DNA from 3 places in the Flavonifractor hominis genome. Region 1 is predicted to be linked to each of the others. Evidence: riboswitches for the same ligand, from Rfam matches in the RefSeq annotation. Region 1 holds a riboswitch; each other region holds the start of a gene.
What was found. Region 1 has a riboswitch for cobalamin ahead of WMO45_RS03665 (ABC transporter substrate-binding protein). Riboswitches for the same ligand answer to the same signal wherever they lie in the genome.
Positions count from the first base shown of each region.

Region 2: it holds a riboswitch for cobalamin, as region 1 does, so the genes downstream of both, cbiD (cobalt-precorrin-5B (C(1))-methyltransferase CbiD) here and WMO45_RS03665 (ABC transporter substrate-binding protein) in region 1, are expected to answer to the same signal.
Region 3: it holds a riboswitch for cobalamin, as region 1 does, so the genes downstream of both, WMO45_RS05915 (S-layer homology domain-containing protein) here and WMO45_RS03665 (ABC transporter substrate-binding protein) in region 1, are expected to answer to the same signal.

Region 1 covers NZ_JBBMFT010000001.1:722,238-727,954, forward strand. The annotation lists gene WMO45_RS03650 (AraC family transcriptional regulator) at 165-989, opposite strand; gene WMO45_RS03655 (ABC transporter ATP-binding protein) at 1,045-1,803, opposite strand; gene WMO45_RS03660 (FecCD family ABC transporter permease) at 1,819-2,886, opposite strand; gene WMO45_RS03665 (ABC transporter substrate-binding protein) at 2,896-3,918, opposite strand; cobalamin riboswitch at 4,134-4,313, opposite strand; gene WMO45_RS03670 (S-layer homology domain-containing protein) at 5,119-5,717, shown strand, end outside.
Region 2 covers NZ_JBBMFT010000005.1:47,008-52,724, forward strand. The annotation lists gene WMO45_RS09430 (cation-translocating P-type ATPase) at 1-339, shown strand, start outside; gene WMO45_RS09435 (GNAT family N-acetyltransferase) at 343-774, shown strand; gene WMO45_RS09440 (helix-turn-helix domain-containing protein) at 889-1,650, shown strand; cobalamin riboswitch at 1,723-1,904, shown strand; gene cbiD (cobalt-precorrin-5B (C(1))-methyltransferase CbiD) at 1,994-3,130, shown strand; gene cobM (precorrin-4 C(11)-methyltransferase) at 3,140-3,895, shown strand; gene WMO45_RS09455 (cobalt-precorrin 5A hydrolase) at 3,892-4,881, shown strand; gene cobJ (precorrin-3B C(17)-methyltransferase) at 4,878-5,612, shown strand; gene cobK (precorrin-6A reductase) at 5,614-5,717, shown strand, end outside.
Region 3 covers NZ_JBBMFT010000002.1:345,428-351,144, reverse strand. The annotation lists gene WMO45_RS05915 (S-layer homology domain-containing protein) at 1-2,632, opposite strand, end outside; cobalamin riboswitch at 2,821-3,081, opposite strand; gene WMO45_RS05910 (cysteine-rich small domain-containing protein) at 3,773-4,051, shown strand; gene WMO45_RS05905 (hypothetical protein) at 4,067-4,363, shown strand; gene WMO45_RS05900 (ABC transporter ATP-binding protein) at 4,430-5,197, opposite strand; gene WMO45_RS05895 (FecCD family ABC transporter permease) at 5,210-5,717, opposite strand, start outside.

The sequences.
Region 1 (5,717 bases):
AACGAACAAAGGAGGGCCGGCGTAAGGGCGAGGCTCCACAGGGGTATCACCGAAACCGTCCAGAGTAAAACGGGCACGGCTGCTATATCATAGCAGCCGTGCCCTTGTATTTTATTATGCTATTCTATTCCAGCATAGGTTCAGCTCCGTTTTCAAGGCGGAAACTATAACCGGCTGACCGGAACGTAGAGGGAGGTCCTGCCACTGTGGTAGACTTCCAAGTCAATCTTGCCCTCAGCGGTGCGGTAATTCTTGTTTTGCGGCAGCCACTCGCCGAAGATATACTTCCACATCCGCCGGACGTTTTCATTGAGCAGCGTCATATTGCCGTTACCGGGCGGGACAGGAAACACGGCATAGTCCGCAGACTCCACCTCCAGCGGCTCCAGGCCGTCCGGGATAAAATCGGTACTCTGCACGACCGGCCCGAAGAAATAAAATAGTTCGCCTGTGTTACGGTCCGGCTGAATCCACGCACCGATCTCTGTGGGTTCCGGTCCGCTAAGCCGCCGGTAATCCTCCGGGCTGACAAAGGCGAACTCCCTTCCCATCCAGTAAGCGCCGGCATTCAACACATCGGACTCTCCCTGCGGCGGTGAGAGCCGGTACCCCACAGCGGTAAAGGAGGCCAACGAGCGGAATTCCGGTTCTATGCGGAACCGTTCATCAGCCAGCTCCTTCTGATATTCAGATGGCGACAGCCCATAATGCTTCCGAAACGCTTTTGCAAAGCCGGACAGCGTTTGAAAGCCCCGGGCAGCCGCCACGCTGACGGATGATTTCCCGGACAGCAGGTCCCGCGCGGCAGCCGCCATTCTGCGCCTGCGCAGGTATGCGGCCACCGGAACGCCGGTATAGCTGGAAAAGGCATGGCAGAAATGATAGAACGAGTAATCCAAAAGCGCAGCCAGCTCGCCCACCGTGATATTTTTATCAGGGTGGGCGTCAATATAGGCAAGGATTTGCTCCATATTGTCGCTGCGCTTCATGATAATCTTCTCCGTGTACTATAATTTCTTGTTTCTCTCGGGAATTCATCGCTTTTTACTTGGAATAGAAAAACACCCGCATGGCGCCGTCGCGGCCGGATAGGATCTCGGCCTCCACTTCATAGAGGGCCCGCAGGAAATCCGTCGTCAGCAGCTCCCGCGGAGCGCCGTGGCCTACGATGACGCCGTCCTTCATGGCGTACAGCCGGTCACAGTAGGCCGCGGCCAGATTCAGGTCGTGAATCGCCGCGACCACGGTGCAGCCGCTTTTTCGCACCAGCTCCATGAGCTGCAGCTGGTACTTGATATCCAGGTGGTTGGTGGGCTCATCCAGCACCAGCACGGCGGTCTGTTGGGCCAGGGCGCGGGCGATGAGCACCCGCTGCTTCTCCCCGCCGGACAGCGTGATGAAGCCCTGCTTCCGGAGAGGCGACAGCCCGGTGAGGTCAAGGATCTCACCCACCAGCGCCCAGTCCTCCCGGCTGTCGGTTTCCAGCAGGCGCTTGCGGGCCTGCCGGCCCATCATCACAACTTCTTCCACCGTAAAGTCAAAGGCGGCCTCCTGCTCCTGCACCATGACGGCCATGCGCTGGGCCATCTCCCGGTTGCTCATGGACAGCAGGTCCTCGCCGCACAGGGTGATGGCGCCCCTTTGGGGGCGCAGGACTTTATACAGGTTCTTCAGGAAGGTGGACTTGCCGCTGCCGTTGGGTCCGATGAGGCCGACAAATTCCCCCTCTGTCACCTGAAAATCCACGCCGCGGAGGATCTCGCGGCTGCCGGCGGCGTAATGTATCTCGTTTGCGGTAATCACAGCGGTACCCTCCAGCTAAAACTCATAGCGCCGGACGCGGATCATCCACAGGAACAGGGGCGCTCCCAGGAAGGCCGTCAGAATGCCGATGGGAAGCTCCGCCGGCGGCTTGATCATGCGGGCGCCCACATCCACCCAGATGAGAAAGATCGCGCCGGTGAGCATCGAGATCGGGATCAGCTTCCGGTGGTCCGGCCCCACCACGGAGCGGACCAGGTGGGGAATCACCAGCCCCACAAAGCCGATGCAGCCGCTGACCGCCACGGAAGAGGCGGTCAAAAGGGCCGTTATGACAATCAGCAGATTGCGAACGACATTCAGGTTGACGCCCAGGGTGATGGCGGAGCTATCCCCCATCATCATGGCGTTGAGGGACTTCGACAGCGCCAGCATCAGGAGGAAGGCCGGGGGCACCAGGCAGAGCAGCAGGGGCAGATCCTCCCATTCGGCGCTGCCAAGGCCGCCCAGCATCCAGAAGGTCGCCTCCCGGACGGCGGCGTCATCCGGTGCGGTGTAGACGATGTAGTTGGTGAAGGCCTGAAACATGGCCGAAACTGCGACGCCCACCAAAATCAGGCGGATGGGGGTGACAGAGCCGCGGCTTTTGGCCAGGAGATAGACCAGCAGGATGGAAACCAGCGCACCGGCAAAGGCGCCCATGGATACGGACAGCTTTCCCAGCACCGGAACGGACACGCCCAGCAGCATCGCCAGCACGGCACCCAGGGAGGCACCGGAGGAGATCCCCAGCACATACGGCTCTGCCAGCGGATTTTTGGTGAAGGCCTGCATGCCGACGCCGGAGAGCGTCAGCGCCGCCCCGATCAGCGCGCCCAGCAGAACCCGGGGCGCACGAAGGAACCAGACGATGTTCTGCGTGCTCTCCCGGATGCTCTCCAGCGGCGCTGTCTGACCGGTAAAAATCCCGGACAGGCGGTGGAACATCACCCGGTAGACGTCGGAAAAGCGGATGGAAACCGGCCCTAATCCGATGCCGAGAATGACGGAAACGACGAGCAGGCCAAGCAGAACCAAACAGGATGCCAGCGTATGCCGCTTCACCAGGTTGCAGAATCGCTTCATCGCTTCAAATCAAAAGCAGTCGGGATGGAACGCCTGCGCGAATTTCTCCACGGTGTCGCCGGTCATGGAGCTGGCAAATACTTCGCACAGCTTGACGGAGATAATCCGGTCGTTCTGGATGGCGGGCACCGTAGCCAGAGCGGGGTTTTCCTTCAGCTGGGCAATCTTCTCATCCAGAGAGGTGTCGCCGTAGTCGTTGATGACGATGACTTCCGGGGCGCGCTCCACAACGCTCTCCCAACTGACGGTGGCCCAGGTAGTGTCCAGGTCGTTGAAGATGTTGGTGCCGCCGGCGTGCTCAATGAGCTTGGAGGTAAAGTTGTTGCCGCAGGTGTAGGCACCTTCCTCCTGCGCCATATCAAAGACGAAGACCTTCGTGGCCTCCTGGCCGGCAACCGCCTCCTCTGCGGCGGCAATCTGGGCCTTCATGGCGCTGACGATCTCCTCCGCCTTGTCCTCCACCTGGAAGATGCGGCCGAGATTGTAGAAATCCTCATACACCACATCCACGTCCGCACCCACGGTATAGCCCTCGATGGAGGACAGGGACATGATGCCGTACTGGGAGAGGGTGTCATGCTCGGTGTTGTACTTTTCGGTAAAAGAGCTGGAGCGGCCGTAGACGAAGTCCGGCTCCAAATCCAAAATGGTTTCCAGAGAGATATAGGTTTCCGCTACCGAAGGGATGGCCTTATACTCGGCGTCCCATTGGGGGTTAATATCGGAGTTGGTATAGGCTGTGGCGATGATTTTGTCCCCAAGGCCCAAAGCCATCAGCTGGTCGCCCGCATTGGCGTTGGCCGCGATGACCCGCTCCGGCACATGGGTAAAGGTAACCTCCGCGCCGTCCTTGGTGGTCAGGGTAAAGGGGAAGCCGCTCTCCGTTTCTGTACCGTCGTCCGTCACAGTGGGTTCTTCCGTTTGGGAATTGCCACTGTCTGTGTTGTCCGTCTGGTTTTGGGATGCTGTGCCGCAGGCGGACAGGCTCAGCAGGAGCAGCAGCGTCAGGAACATGGCTGTCAGTCGTTTCATGACAAAGAATCTCCTTCTATTCACATGGTTTTCTCTAAATATATGGTATGAGGAATCGTATCTTGGCTGCGTGTCCCCTCCTTCTTGGGTCAAAATTGCCGCAAAAAAGCCCTGCTTTCGTCGGCAGAAAGCAGGACTGTGGCCGCTGGGCGGAATAAGAAATATTCCCTCCGCATCAGCGGCATACAGATGGACTCTTTCTGCGGAAGACTCCCATCTTTTCAGCACAGGCAGCAGGTTTCCTGACTTATGGATCGTCGCCGGGCCGCGTCTTCTCGCGAATATCGCAATGACATATGCGGCCGGCTCCCCATTTACAGTGACCGGATCGTTCGGGATTCCCACCCGATTCCCTTTTACCCGCCAATGGCGGCACTGCGTGGGCTATTCAGCTGTTGTGGTTCAGCGTCCCTTATCTTACCACGTTTGCAGGATTTGTCAAGCGCAATCCAGCCTGCGGCAATGCCTGCCGGTATCAATTCGCCGGTGATGGCGAAATGCGGACACCCGGCGCACCACTGAATTCGCAAGAACGGACACTTGTTTTTAGCAAAATTTGAGATAAAATAAAGATGCAGTCAGTCCTGCGGGGCATATACGGAGCAGCAAGCCCATGCGTGTTGACGCAGGAGCCGCATACAAAAAGGAATCATGAAGGGCCATGGCCCTTCATGCGTGGGTTACACCCACGCATGATTTCCCTCTGTCATAGGAAACCCAGACAACTGCATAGAGAAGATCCGGCTTTTGTGGCAAATGCGCGACCCGTTCCGGAGTGCCGGAGCGGACACGCATCCTTGTTCGGCTGAACAAGGGAATCAGGTGAAATTCCTGTACATGTTTTGCAGCAGGAACCGCAGCGAAAGCGGCGGCGACGTGCAATTCCATAGCTGTGATTGTGAAGTATATCCGTTTTCTGTGAAAACGGGCCACTGAGGAAGCCTAAGGGGGCGGAGGGCATGCGCAAGTCAGAATAACAAGGACAAGCAGACAAAGAGAGCGGGTTGTGGGAAAGTTCAAAACTTATCCTACTTTTTGTGAGCATGTTTTGTGGATTACCGGGTGAAACAGCTTTGTGCTGTGTAGCCCAGTACTTTTTTGAGAATTGATCTGGCTGTGGCCAGGTGTGTTTTGATGCAATCAAAGCATACCAATATGCTTTAAATAATGTAGCGATTAAAGGAAAGAGGGTCGAGTGCTATGAAAAAAATCATTCGCAGTGTTCTGTTGCTCGTATTGTCGCTGACGGTGCTGCTTATACCAGCTCTTGCGGCCGACTGGCCGCAGTTTTTGGGAGATCCGGGGGCGCAGGGAGTATCCGACGGCCACAGCGCGGTCAGCGGCGCAGATCTGATGCTGCGATGGGAGAAGAATACCGGAAACACCTGGGATGATGTACCAGGGACTCCCATTGTAATGGGAGATTTTGTCTATTATTACAGCTCTCAATATCTGAGAAAACTGGATCTGGCCACGGGGGAAGAAGTGAAAACTGCCAGGATTTATGGCGAGCCGGTAAACCAGTTTTTTATTGATATCGCTTTCGGCGACGGTATGATTTTTGTGCCCTGTCAGGTCAACAATCTGGACGACGGTACCGGCGTGAACGGCTGCTTTTTCCGTGTGTTTGACGCCGACACGCTGGAACAACTTTATGTTACAGAGTCCATAGCCACCGGACAGATGCAGTCGCCAGTTATGTACCATAATGGTTATTTTGTGACTGGCACCTATGGCCGTAACGGCGTTTACGCCTGCTTCACAGCAAAAGATGAGGATACCGCACGCGGCGATGAGGT
Region 2 (5,717 bases), on a different contig from region 1:
GTGGAGGCCTTCTATCTGGCCTTCGGCTTTACGGAAAACGAACTGTCCACCATCTCGGCCATCCTGCTGGTGTTCATCGGCCTGCTGGTGCTCTATGACGTGTGCCAGCCCTTCGACTGGAAGCGGCGGGTGGTCTGGGGCGCCATGGCCGCCGCGTCGGCCGTGGCCATCTTCTGCTTCGGCAACAGCTTTGGCCTGAGTCCCCTCACCGTCCAGAGCACCCTGATTCTGCTGACTTTTTTGGGCGTGTCCTATACGGTGATGCGCCTGATGCTGGGGCTGTTCGCCCAGGGGGAGGCACTGCTGGAGCGGGGCCGCCGCCTGCGCCGGCGGAGGTGAGCCATGCACCTGAGAACTTACCGCAGCGCCGACTGCCCGGTCTTGGCCCAGCTGTTTTATGACACAGTCCACACCGTCAACGCCCGGGACTATACCCGGCAACAGCTGGACGCCTGGGCCGACGGACAGGTGGATCTGGCGGCCTGGGACGCCTCCTTCCTGGCCCACACCACCCTGGTGGCGGAGGAGGATGGGGTCCTTATAGGTTTTGCCGATCTGGCCGAGGGGGGCTATCTGGACCGGCTGTACGTCCACAAGGATTACCAGGGCCGGGGCGTGGCCACGGCCCTGTGCGACGCCCTGGCTGGTGCCAGGCTCACCCACGCCTCCCGCACCGCCAAGCCCTTTTTTGAGAAGCGGGGCTGGCGGGTGGTAAAGGAGCAGCAGGTGGAGCGCCACGGTGTGCTGCTGACCAATTTTGTAATGGAACGCTGAAAAACGTGCCGCGGAAGGCCCTTCCGCGGCACGTTTTTGCTCTACTCTACCGCTGGTCGGTTGCCAGATCTGCCCCGACGGGCCTAAAATAGCGGGAGGAAGGAGGACGTGTCTATGTTTGAGATCGACCGGGAGGCCTTTGGGGCCTTCCTGGTGCAACTGCGGAAAGAAAAGGGGCTGACCCAGAAGGAACTGGCCGGGCGGCTCTATGTGTCGGATAAAGCGGTGAGCAAGTGGGAGCGGGGGCTGAGCCTGCCCGACATCGCCCTGCTCACCCCGCTGGCGGAGAACCTGGGGGTGACGGTGACCGAGCTGCTCCGGGGAGAGCGGCTGGCGGCGGAAAGCCTGCCGGTGGACCAGGTGGAGGAACTGGTGACAAGCTCCCTGGAGCTCTCCGGTACCCAGCGGCAGCAGAAGTGGCAGGACCGGAGGCAGCGGGGCGTCCTGTTCGCGCTGTCGGCGGCGCTGACGCTGCTTGAGCTGCTGGTGCTGCGGCAGGCGGGCTTTTCCTGGCCGGTGCTGTGGAATGACCTGGGGACCGTGGAGGGGCTGTGCCTGCTTTTCGGGGCCTGGGTCTGCCTGTTCGCCCCGGATGTGCTGCCCGCCTATTACGACCAGAACCACATCAGCTCCTTCAGCAGCGGGCCCTTCCGGATGAACCTGGCCGGGGTGCGCATCAGCAACCGGAACTGGCCGCACCTGATGGGGGCCGCCCGCTGGTGGCTGCTCCTCACGCCGGTGGTGTTCCCCCTGCTCTACCTGTTTCTGCAGTGGGTTGCACCTGAGGTGTGGGCTGATGGCAGGCTGTGGCTCACCCTGGGGGCGGCACTGGGGCTCTTTGTGCCCATGCTGATCGCTGGCAAGCTCCACGAGTGAGCCTTGTGAAAAACGGCAGAATCATCCGCTTTACCTTTACTTTTTTCCGTCGAACTGATATAATGATCAGGCAAAATTGAAAGCACCTGCAGCCGCGGCATTGCCGCACGGGGAAGCCGGTGAAAATCCGGCGCAGTCTTACCTCTACTGTAAGCGTGGACGAAGGCGCACAAGCCATTGGCCCATAAGGGCTGAGAAGGCGCGCCGGAGGAGGAAGCGCAAGCCAGGAGACCCACTGCAGGGGGCGTTTGCGTAGCTCTGAGGTGGAGAGGTGCGGCAGGTCCTGGACAAAGGCCCTCCCTCATTCACGGGAGGGCTTTTCCTTTTGAAAGGAGGGTGCGGCATGGCGAAACTGGAGGTCTACCTCCCTGTGGGGAAGGAAAAGCTGCGCTGCGGCTATACCACCGGCACCTGCGCCGCGGCCGCCGCCGCCGGAGCCGCCCGGCTGCTCCTCACCGGGGAGACGCTGCCCGCCGTCCGGGTGGAAACCCCCGCCGGCATCACGGTGGAGGCCGAGCTGCTGGACCACGCCGCCGGACGGGATTGGGCCGCCTGCGCCGTCCGGAAGGACGGGGGGGACGACCCGGACGTCACCGACGGGGCCCTGATCTGCGCCCGGGTGGAGCGGAGGGATACCCCCGGCGTCACCATCGACGGCGGCGTAGGGGTGGGCCGGGTGACCCGGCCCGGCCTGGATCAGCCGGTGGGGCAGGCCGCCATCAACTCCACCCCCCGGCGGATGATCGAACGCATGGTGAAACAGGTCATGGCCGGGGCAGACTATGGGGGAGGACTGGCGGTGACCATCTCCGTGCCGGAGGGGGAGAAGCTGGCCCAGCGCACCTTCAACCCCCGGCTGGGCATTGAGGGGGGCATCTCCATTTTGGGCACCAGCGGCATCGTCCGGCCCATGAGCGAGGCCGCCCTCATCGACTCGCTGTATCTGGAACAGGACATGGCAAAGGCCGCCGGGGTGACCGACCTGCTGATGACCCCCGGCAACTACGGGGACGCCTTTGCCCGCCAGACCCTGGGCCTGGACCTGACCCACCGCTGCACCTGCAGCAACTACGTGGGCCACGCCATCGACCATGCCGCCGCTCTGGGCTTTTCCTCCCTGCTGCTGGTGGGGCACCTGGGCAAGCTCATCAAAGTGGCCGCCGGGAGCATGAACACCCACTCCGCCGTGGCCGACGGGCGGCGGGAGACCCTCACCGCCCACGCCGCCCTGGCGGGCGGTTCGCCGGAGCTGCTGCGGGCCTTGTTCCGGAGCCCCACCACCGACGCGGGGGTGGAGCTGTTAAAGGATGCCGGCCTGCTGGAGCCGGTGATGGCCTCCATCGGGGCGGCCCTGGAGGAGCAGCTCCGCCATCGGGCGGGGCCGGAGTTGGAGATCCAGGCGGTTTTCTTCTCCAATCAATATGGACTGTTAGCAAAGACATCGGGGGCGGACCGGCTGCTGGCCCTCCACCGGGGATAGGAGGAAGATATGGTACATTTCATCGGCGCGGGCCCCGGCGGGGCCGACCTCATCACCGTCCGGGGGGCCAGGCTGCTGGGGGAGGCCGACGTGATCATCTACGCCGGGTCCCTGGTCAACCCCGCCCTGCTGGACTATAAAAAAGAGGGCTGTCAGGTGTATGACAGCGCCAGGATGACCCTGGAGGAAGTGATCGCCGTCATGAAGGCCACCGAGGAAAACGGCGGAACCACTGTCCGGCTCCACACCGGCGACCCCTCCCTCTACGGCGCCCACCGGGAGCAGATGGACGAACTGGATAAGCTGGGCATCTCCTACGACGTGACCCCCGGCGTGTCCTCCTTCTCCGGGGCCGCCGCCGCCCTTTGCGCAGAGTATACTCTGCCCGACGTATCACAGTCGGTTATCATCACCCGCATGGCGGGCCGCACCCCGGTGCCCGAGGGGGAGCAGCTGCGGAAGATGGCCTCCCACGGCTGCACCATGGTGCTCTTTTTGTCCACCGGACTGCTGGAGGATGTGGAAAAAGAGCTGGCGGCGGGCGGCTATCCACCCGACACTCCGGCGGCCATCGTGTACAAGGCCACCTGGCCGGAGGAAAAAGTGTACCGCTGCACCGTGTCCACACTGGCCCAAACCGCCCGGGAGAACAAGGTCACCAAGACAGCGTTGATTACAATTGGTAATTTCCTTGGGGAAAAATACGAACGGTCCAAGCTGTATGACCCCACCTTTACCCATGAATTCCGGGAGGCAAGCCAGTGACAGCGGCGGTCATCGCGTTCACCCGCCGGGGGGCGGCGCTGGGGAAAACTCTGGCGGAGGGGCTGAACGCATCCCTCCACGTCCCCGCCCGGTTTGCCGGTGAGGTGGGGGCGGAGGCCTACGACAGCCTGGCGGACTGGACCACCCGGATGTGGGGGGAAAAGGACGCCCTCCTCTTTGTGGGTGCCTGCGGCATCGCCGTCCGGGCCATCGCCCCCCATGTGAAGGATAAATTTACCGACCCCGCCGTGGTCAGTGTGGACGAGGCGGGGCGGTTTGCCGTTGCACTGCTCTCCGGCCACGTGGGAGGGGCCAATGCACTGGCCCTCCGGGTGGCGGCACTCACCGGTGGCCAGGCGGCGATCTCCACCGCCACCGACGTCAACGGCCTGTTCGCCGTGGACGTGTGGGCCAGGGAGCGGGACATGGTCCTCACCGACCGGGTGCTGGCCAAAGAGGTGTCCGCCGCCCTGCTGGAAGGAAAGGGCGTGGGCTTTGCCAGCGACTTCGGCCACGGTTGTCCGGAGGGCCTCACTGAGGGAACGGCGGAAATCGGGGTGTGGGTCACCTGGAAAACCGGGGAGGGCCCCTTTGACCGTACCCTGCGTCTGGCTCCCAAAGGATTGATTTTAGGCATCGGCTGCAAGAGGGGGACGCCCCAGGCGGCCATTGAGGAGGCGGTGTCTGCCGCCCTGGCGGGGTATGAGCCGCAGGCGGTGGTCCGGGTGGCCACCATTGATCTGAAACAGAACGAGCCCGGCCTGCTGGACTTCTGCGCCGCCCACCACCTGCCCCTGTCGGTTTATTCGGCCGCGGAGCTGGCGGCCGCCGAGGGGGACTTCACCCCCTCGGCCTTCGTAAAAGGGGTCACCGGAGTGGACAATGTGTGCGAGCGGGCGGCCGTGCGGGCAGGCGGGGCCATCCTGGTGCCCAAACAGGCAAAAAACGGCGTCACCGTGGCGGTGGCGGGAAGGAAGATACTATGAAAGTAACGGTCATCGGACTGGGTCCCGGCGGCGGGGCCGACCTCACCGGCCGGGCCAGAGCGGCTTTGGAGGGGTGCGATCTCATCGTGGGCTATACCGCTTATATCGAGCTGGTCCGGCCGGATTTCCCGGAGAAAGCGGTGCTCTCCACCGGCATGCGCCGGGAGGTGGACCGCTGCCGGGCCGCCGTGGAGGCCGCCCTCACCGGCAAGGACGTGGCGGTGGTGTGCTCCGGGGACTCCGGGGTGTACGGTATGGCGGGGCTCATTTACGAGGTGGCCCAGGAGTACGACCCCATCGAGATCGAAGTGGTGCCCGGCATCACCGCCGCCTGCGGCGGGGCCGCCGTGCTGGGAGCCCCCCTGACTCACGACTTTGCGGTGATCTCCCTGTCCGACCTGCTCACCCCCTGGGAGAAGATCGAGAAGCGTTTGAGCGCCGCCGCCCAGGCGGACTTTGTGATCTGCCTCTACAACCCCTCCAGCAAAAGCCGGCCGGACTACCTCCGGCGGGCCTGCGACATCCTGCTGCGAGAGAAGGCCCCCGACACCGTGTGCGGCACCGTCCGCAACATCGGCCGGGAGGGGGAAGAGGGGCAGCTCCTCACACTGGCCCAGCTGCGGGACACCCAGGTGGATATGTTCACCACCGTGTTCATCGGCAACAGCCAGACCAAGGTGCTGAGCGGAAAAATGGTCACCCCCCGGGGCTACCTCCAGCGGGGGGAGTGAGATGAAGATTCTGCTCTTTGGCGGCACCGCCGAGGGCCGGGAACTGGCCGGGTGGCTGCTGGAGCGGGGCATCCCGACCCTGGTGTGCGTGGCCACCGAGTACGG
Region 3 (5,717 bases), on a different contig from region 1:
CAGCGGACGAACTGCTCTTTCCGGCGTTATCGGATATCAGTCCGCCATCCTGTTCCGTGTCCCGGACAAAGCCGTAGCGTGTGCCGTTCTCGGCGGTTATGGCAGGGGAAATGGCCTTAAAGTAGTCGGAAAGTGTCCACTGGCGTTCCAGCGTCACCGGGACGGTGACCGCGTTCTCCCTTACTGTAAAGGAACCGCTGGCCGGCTCACAGCCCTCGCAGCTGACCGTGTAGGTATATTCGCCGGCCGGCAGCTGATAGACATCGGCATCGTCTCCGCTGTGGGCGACCGGTTCCCCCTGGAAGAGGACACTGATCATATGCGGCGCGGAAATGTCCTCCGGACGGGTCACCTGGAACGTGACCGTCTGCCGGGCGCTGGCATCCAGCGTCACCGTCTCCGTCACGTCAGCGCCGTCCACGGTGATCTGCCCTGTCTGCTCTGCATAACCGAAGCAGGACACCGTGTAGTCATATGTGCCGTCAGCCAGCGCATAGATTACTGTTCCGCCGCTGCTGGAGGCAGGCGCGATGGCTTCCCCGCCGCCCTGGGGTGCCAGAACGATCTGGGCATTTTCCGGACTAAGGGTAAATGTCGCGGTATGCAGGGTCTCCAGCGTAAAATCTTTCAGATAGACGCAGTCGTCTCCCTTGTCGCCGCTGGAGTCCTTGACATAGGTCAGCGTGACCGTCTCACCGCCCTTTACATCCAGGGTGTGCTTCGTCCAGTTTATTTCTCCGCCGATTTTGGAACCGTTGTTGATGGCCAGACCGTCGTATACAGTCCAGGAGCCCTCGGACGACACCTTATACCAAAAGGAAAGACTGCCTTGGGCAACGGATTCGTCGATCGTAATGGTCACGGTGACCTGCGAATTGCCCTGCCCCTTGCTGTTGGAGCGGAGAACGCCGTCCTCCTCCACAAACTCCTGACCGGGCTCTCCTTGATACTTGTCGTTATGGGTGTATACCACCTGGGCTTTCCCGACCAGAGCGTTGAATACAGCGCTGGGGAAGGGCTTCTCCGACACGGTAACCTGGAATGTTGCCTTGCTTCCGCAATAGGTGACCGTAACGGTTTTCTCCCCGGCTGCCGAGGAATCAAATCCGTTGACGGTGAAGCCCTCGGAAATCTCCCGGGTGGAGCCGTCGGAGTAGCTGACTGTTACCACAAGGCCGGCAGGATTCAGCGTGTCGCCAACATAATAGTCCGTTTTGTTCGGCAGAGTTTTGACCGCAATGTCGGTGACCGTTTTCAGGGAAACCGTCTCAATTTTGCTCTCTGAAAGAGTGACACTTCCCTGCGCGCCTTCCACCTGCTCCGATGTCGGTGTCACCACGTAGTCATAGGTCTTGTCCAGGAGCAGCGTATAAGTTCCGTCTTCCCCAGCGGTTATTTCCTGGCTGTCCAGCGTCACGGTAATTGTATAATCCTCCGCGCCTTCAACCTGGAAGCGCAGGGTTCCCCACCGGTTGTTATCCAGCCCCAGTGTGATGGGATCTACCCGGATTTCCGCACTGCTGTTGGCCTGCTCTTCGGAAATGGTAAGTGCTCCGTTCTGGGATGTATAGCCCTCACAGCTGACCGTATAGTTGTAGCTGCCGGCGGCCAGGGCCGCGATTCGCGTCTCCCCCTGGCTGGAGGAGTACACGACGCTGTCGCTGCTGCGGATGGTCAGCTCAGCATTGGACGGCGCGATGGTAAACACAGCGGAAGCGGTCGAGATCTGCCAGGACAGGACCGGATAGTCCCCGGTCTTTACCCGGAAGCCCTCGCCCAACACGGCGGCAAAGTCCGCACCCTTCATCTCCTCCGATGTTTTAGCGGCAACCGTCTGGTCATTACCATTGATACCGATGGTACAGCTGCTATCCAGATAATAGCAGTTTTCCGATGTGGAATTGTACATCCATCCGGCAATGGCACCAAAATTGGTAGCCTTTTCCTGCACGGTAATGGCGCCGGTGCTATAACAGTTGTTCAGGCTGCTGCCGCGACCGTAATCATCTCCTGCGTAGCCGACGATACCGCCCAGGTTTGCACCGGAACGGTTCCGTTGACTGGAAATCTCACCCTGGTTATAGCAGTTGGTAATGGCAGTGGCCTTGGTTTGACCGGCAATGCCGCCAGCGTACTGGTCAGTTCCGCTGAGCGCCACACTTCCGGTATTGCCGCAGCCGGTGATACTGCCGCCGGTACACTGTCCTGCGATGCCGCCCGCATACTTGCTGCCGGCGGTGATGGACGCCGTATTCAAACAGTTTTCAATCGTACCGGAGCTGAGGCCCGCGATGCCGCCCACCTGACTGGTACCGCTGACCGAACCGTCAGTAATGACATTGCGGACGGTCGCGCCGGAGGACAGCTCAGAAAAGAGCCCCAGCTTGCTGTCGCCGGAGATGGCGAGGGTCACCTTGTGCCCTCCGCCGTCAAAGCTGCCGCTGAAGGCCTGACCATAGGGGGCGGACACTGTAATGTCACTTGTCAAAATATAATCCCCACCCGGCTCCATGGCGGCAAACTCACCGACGCTGGACACCGGCTGCGCCGTACCGGAGGCCAGTGCCGTTGACGGCAGAAGTCCAAGGGTCAGGCACAGCACCAGAAAAAACGAAAGAATCCTTTTTTTCACAAAGCTCCACTCCTTCAAACCATTTTTATAAAAACTGTTTTCAAAAAACAGGGCTTTTGGAACGGGGCCGTACCTGACAAAAAAGGAGCGGACAATTCTGTCCGCTCCTGTGTCGTCACTGCGTGAAAGCGACAGCACAAACGTGCTGCCGCATAAGGCATTTTTTGTCAGAGCAGCCCCGGAGATCCGGGGGTAAGCTCTTAGTAGGTCTTCTGACTGATGTGTCCAGGCGGAGCTATGCCCGCCAACGCAAATCCGCCGCCTTCCCAGCTAAGCCATTACAGCCGCCAGTGACCTGCTTTCGCAGAAAACGGATTTGCTCCACAATCACAGCTATAGAATCGCCCCTTTGCCGCCGTTTTCACGGACGGGTCACGGACGAAACATGTCCAGGATTCTCACCTGATTCCCTTGTTCAGAAACAAGGATGCGTGTCCAGCTCATAAGAGCCGGGTCGCGCATTTGCCACAAAAGCCGGATTTCATATTTAATTTTCCTTGTTGCTTTTGCATTATAGCACAAGCCGTATCAAAATGCTATTCTGTTTTTGCTATTTTTTAAATTTCTTCAGAAAGGAGCCCTTGGAGCCCTGTTTCTAAACAAATTAAAGAGCATTTGACAACCTGCACAAGGCGTGCTATGCTATATTTAAATCCATTCTTGGTTCCAGGCCCGGCGTTTGCCGCCGGTTTGAAAATTTCATATCACTGTATCTATTGCATGGTGTGGCTGTTTGCTGTAACGATCCTGCCGACAAGGATCAGGCAGCAGCTAAAACGAATGGGATATCCAAGTCCCGCGCGACCGGCACTGTGTACGTGAGGCCATTCCGAAGCGGCGTATGCCGTCTGGACGAAAGTCCGCCATTGCGGGGGAAGACCCTGTGAGAAGGTAGGAAATGGACGCAGAGAGCCAAGCTCTCATAACGTAAGTCAGGAGACTTGCACCATGGCAGGATGCAGGGGGAAACAGCGGGCGTGTCCTCCGTTGTGTACGTTGCTTTGCTCGCTGGCCTTCTTGTTAGGGCCAGCGTGTTTTTGTCAGAAGGAGGTGCCGCCCGGGCACCTCCTTTTTCTGTTTCACCGCCGGTCAGTATATCATGAGTGATGTATCAGTCAGTAAAATGAAAGGAGAAGCGGTATGGAATCATCGACGTCCGAAAAGCACTTTCAGTTCTTTTCCAACAGCAAATGCGAATACTTCCCCTGCCATTCCACCAATGACCCGGAAAACTTTAACTGCCTGTTCTGCTACTGCCCGCTGTATGCACTGGGAGATAAATGCGGCGGAAACTTCACCTATATTGCCGGGGGGATTAAGGATTGCAGCGGCTGCTTGATTCCCCATCGCAGGGAGGGCTATGACTATATCATCGGCAAGTATGGCGAGATCAAAAAACTGGCGCAAAAAACCAACTGACAGGAGGCAAGCGTTATGATAAGTCGAACCTGGTTTGAAAATCCGGATCATGTGGTATACGCCGTAAAGGATGAGGTAATCCCCCGGCTCTCCCGGGAGCTGGGAATCAGCGATCTGGCCCAGCGGATTGAGGATTTCAGCAAGGCTCCCACTCAGGAGGGGGAAAACATCAAGGGTCTCAAACGCACCACTCTGAAGCTGATGGTTCCTAACCTGGTTTTCGGGGAGCCCATCGAAATGGGAGAAAATGTATGGATCTATATGGGCGAGCTCTGTCCGGCCTATTGTCTGTACACGCCCTGGGAAAAATAGAAAAAGCACATGGCCTGTACCCGACGCAGGGACAGGCCATGTGCTTTTCTGCATGTCCGAATACCGTTAAGATACCTGCTCCCAACGCTTGAGGGAGGCCATCATATATGAGGCTACGTCCATATCATAAACCTCATGGAGAAACTCTCTTGTTAGAAGCATATTGGCAGGCCCCATCCCTGCCACAGAACCATTTTTCAAAAACAAAAGCTGCTCGGAGAGCATCAGGGAGAGGTTGATGTCGTGGAGTACGCCGATGACAGTCCGTCCTTTTTCCTGAGACCAGTTTTTAAGATAGCTCACCAGCTCTGTCTGATGCTTCAGATCCAGGTGGTTGGTGGGTTCATCCAGTAAAATGATCTCCGGTTCCTGGGCCAGCGTCCGGGCCAAAAATACCCGCTGAAGCTGGCCGCCCGACAGCTCGGAGATCTGACGTTCCCGCAGCGGCTCCAACCCGGTGGCCCGCAGATACTGCTCCACACACTGCTTGTCCTCTCTGGACGGGGATGCAAAAAGTCCCCGGCGCAGCTTCTGGTACCGGCCCATCATCACGGTTTCATAGACCGAAAAGGAAAAATAGACGGTGCTCATTTGGCTCATCATGGCTATGTGAGACGCAATCTCCGGCCGGCGCATGGCGGCCACCGGTTTTCCATCCAGGGTCAGTTCCCCGCGGCTGTCCAGAAGACCGGAGATGGTACGCAGCAATGTGCTTTTCCCGCAGCCGTTTGGCCCCAGAATGCACAGATTTTGTCCCAGAGGCAGATCAAAGGTAATCTCGTGCAGAATATCTCCGTTTCCATATCCGGCACAAATATTTTTCAGATGCAGCATACAAACTCCACCTCATTTCAGCTTTCTGCCGCGGAAGAACACCAGTGCGAAGAAGGGAGCGCCTACCAGTGCCGTCACGGCTCCCACAGGAATAATCGTGGGCGCCATCACCGTGCGGGAAACCAACTCCGCCAACATCAGAAATGTGCCGCCGAACAAGGCGGACAAGGGCAGCACCAGACGGTGGGAGGAACCGAAGATCCGCCGCACAACATGGGGCGCGATCAGATCCACAAAGCCAATAACACCCACCAGCGACACTGCCGTGCCGGTCAGCAGGGCGGCAATGCCGATCAAAAGGAGCTTGATCCGCTTAAGATCCACGCCGATGGACATGGCCTGCTCCTCTCCAAAGCTCATGATATCCATCTCCGGAGTAAAGCGCTGCAATACCAGCATGGAGAGGACCAGAACCGGGAACATCACTGCCACATGGGACCAGTTCCGGCCGGTGAAGCCGCCCATCTGCCAGAAGACCATCTGCTGCAGGTGCTCCCGGGACAGGGCGGTGATCAGTGTC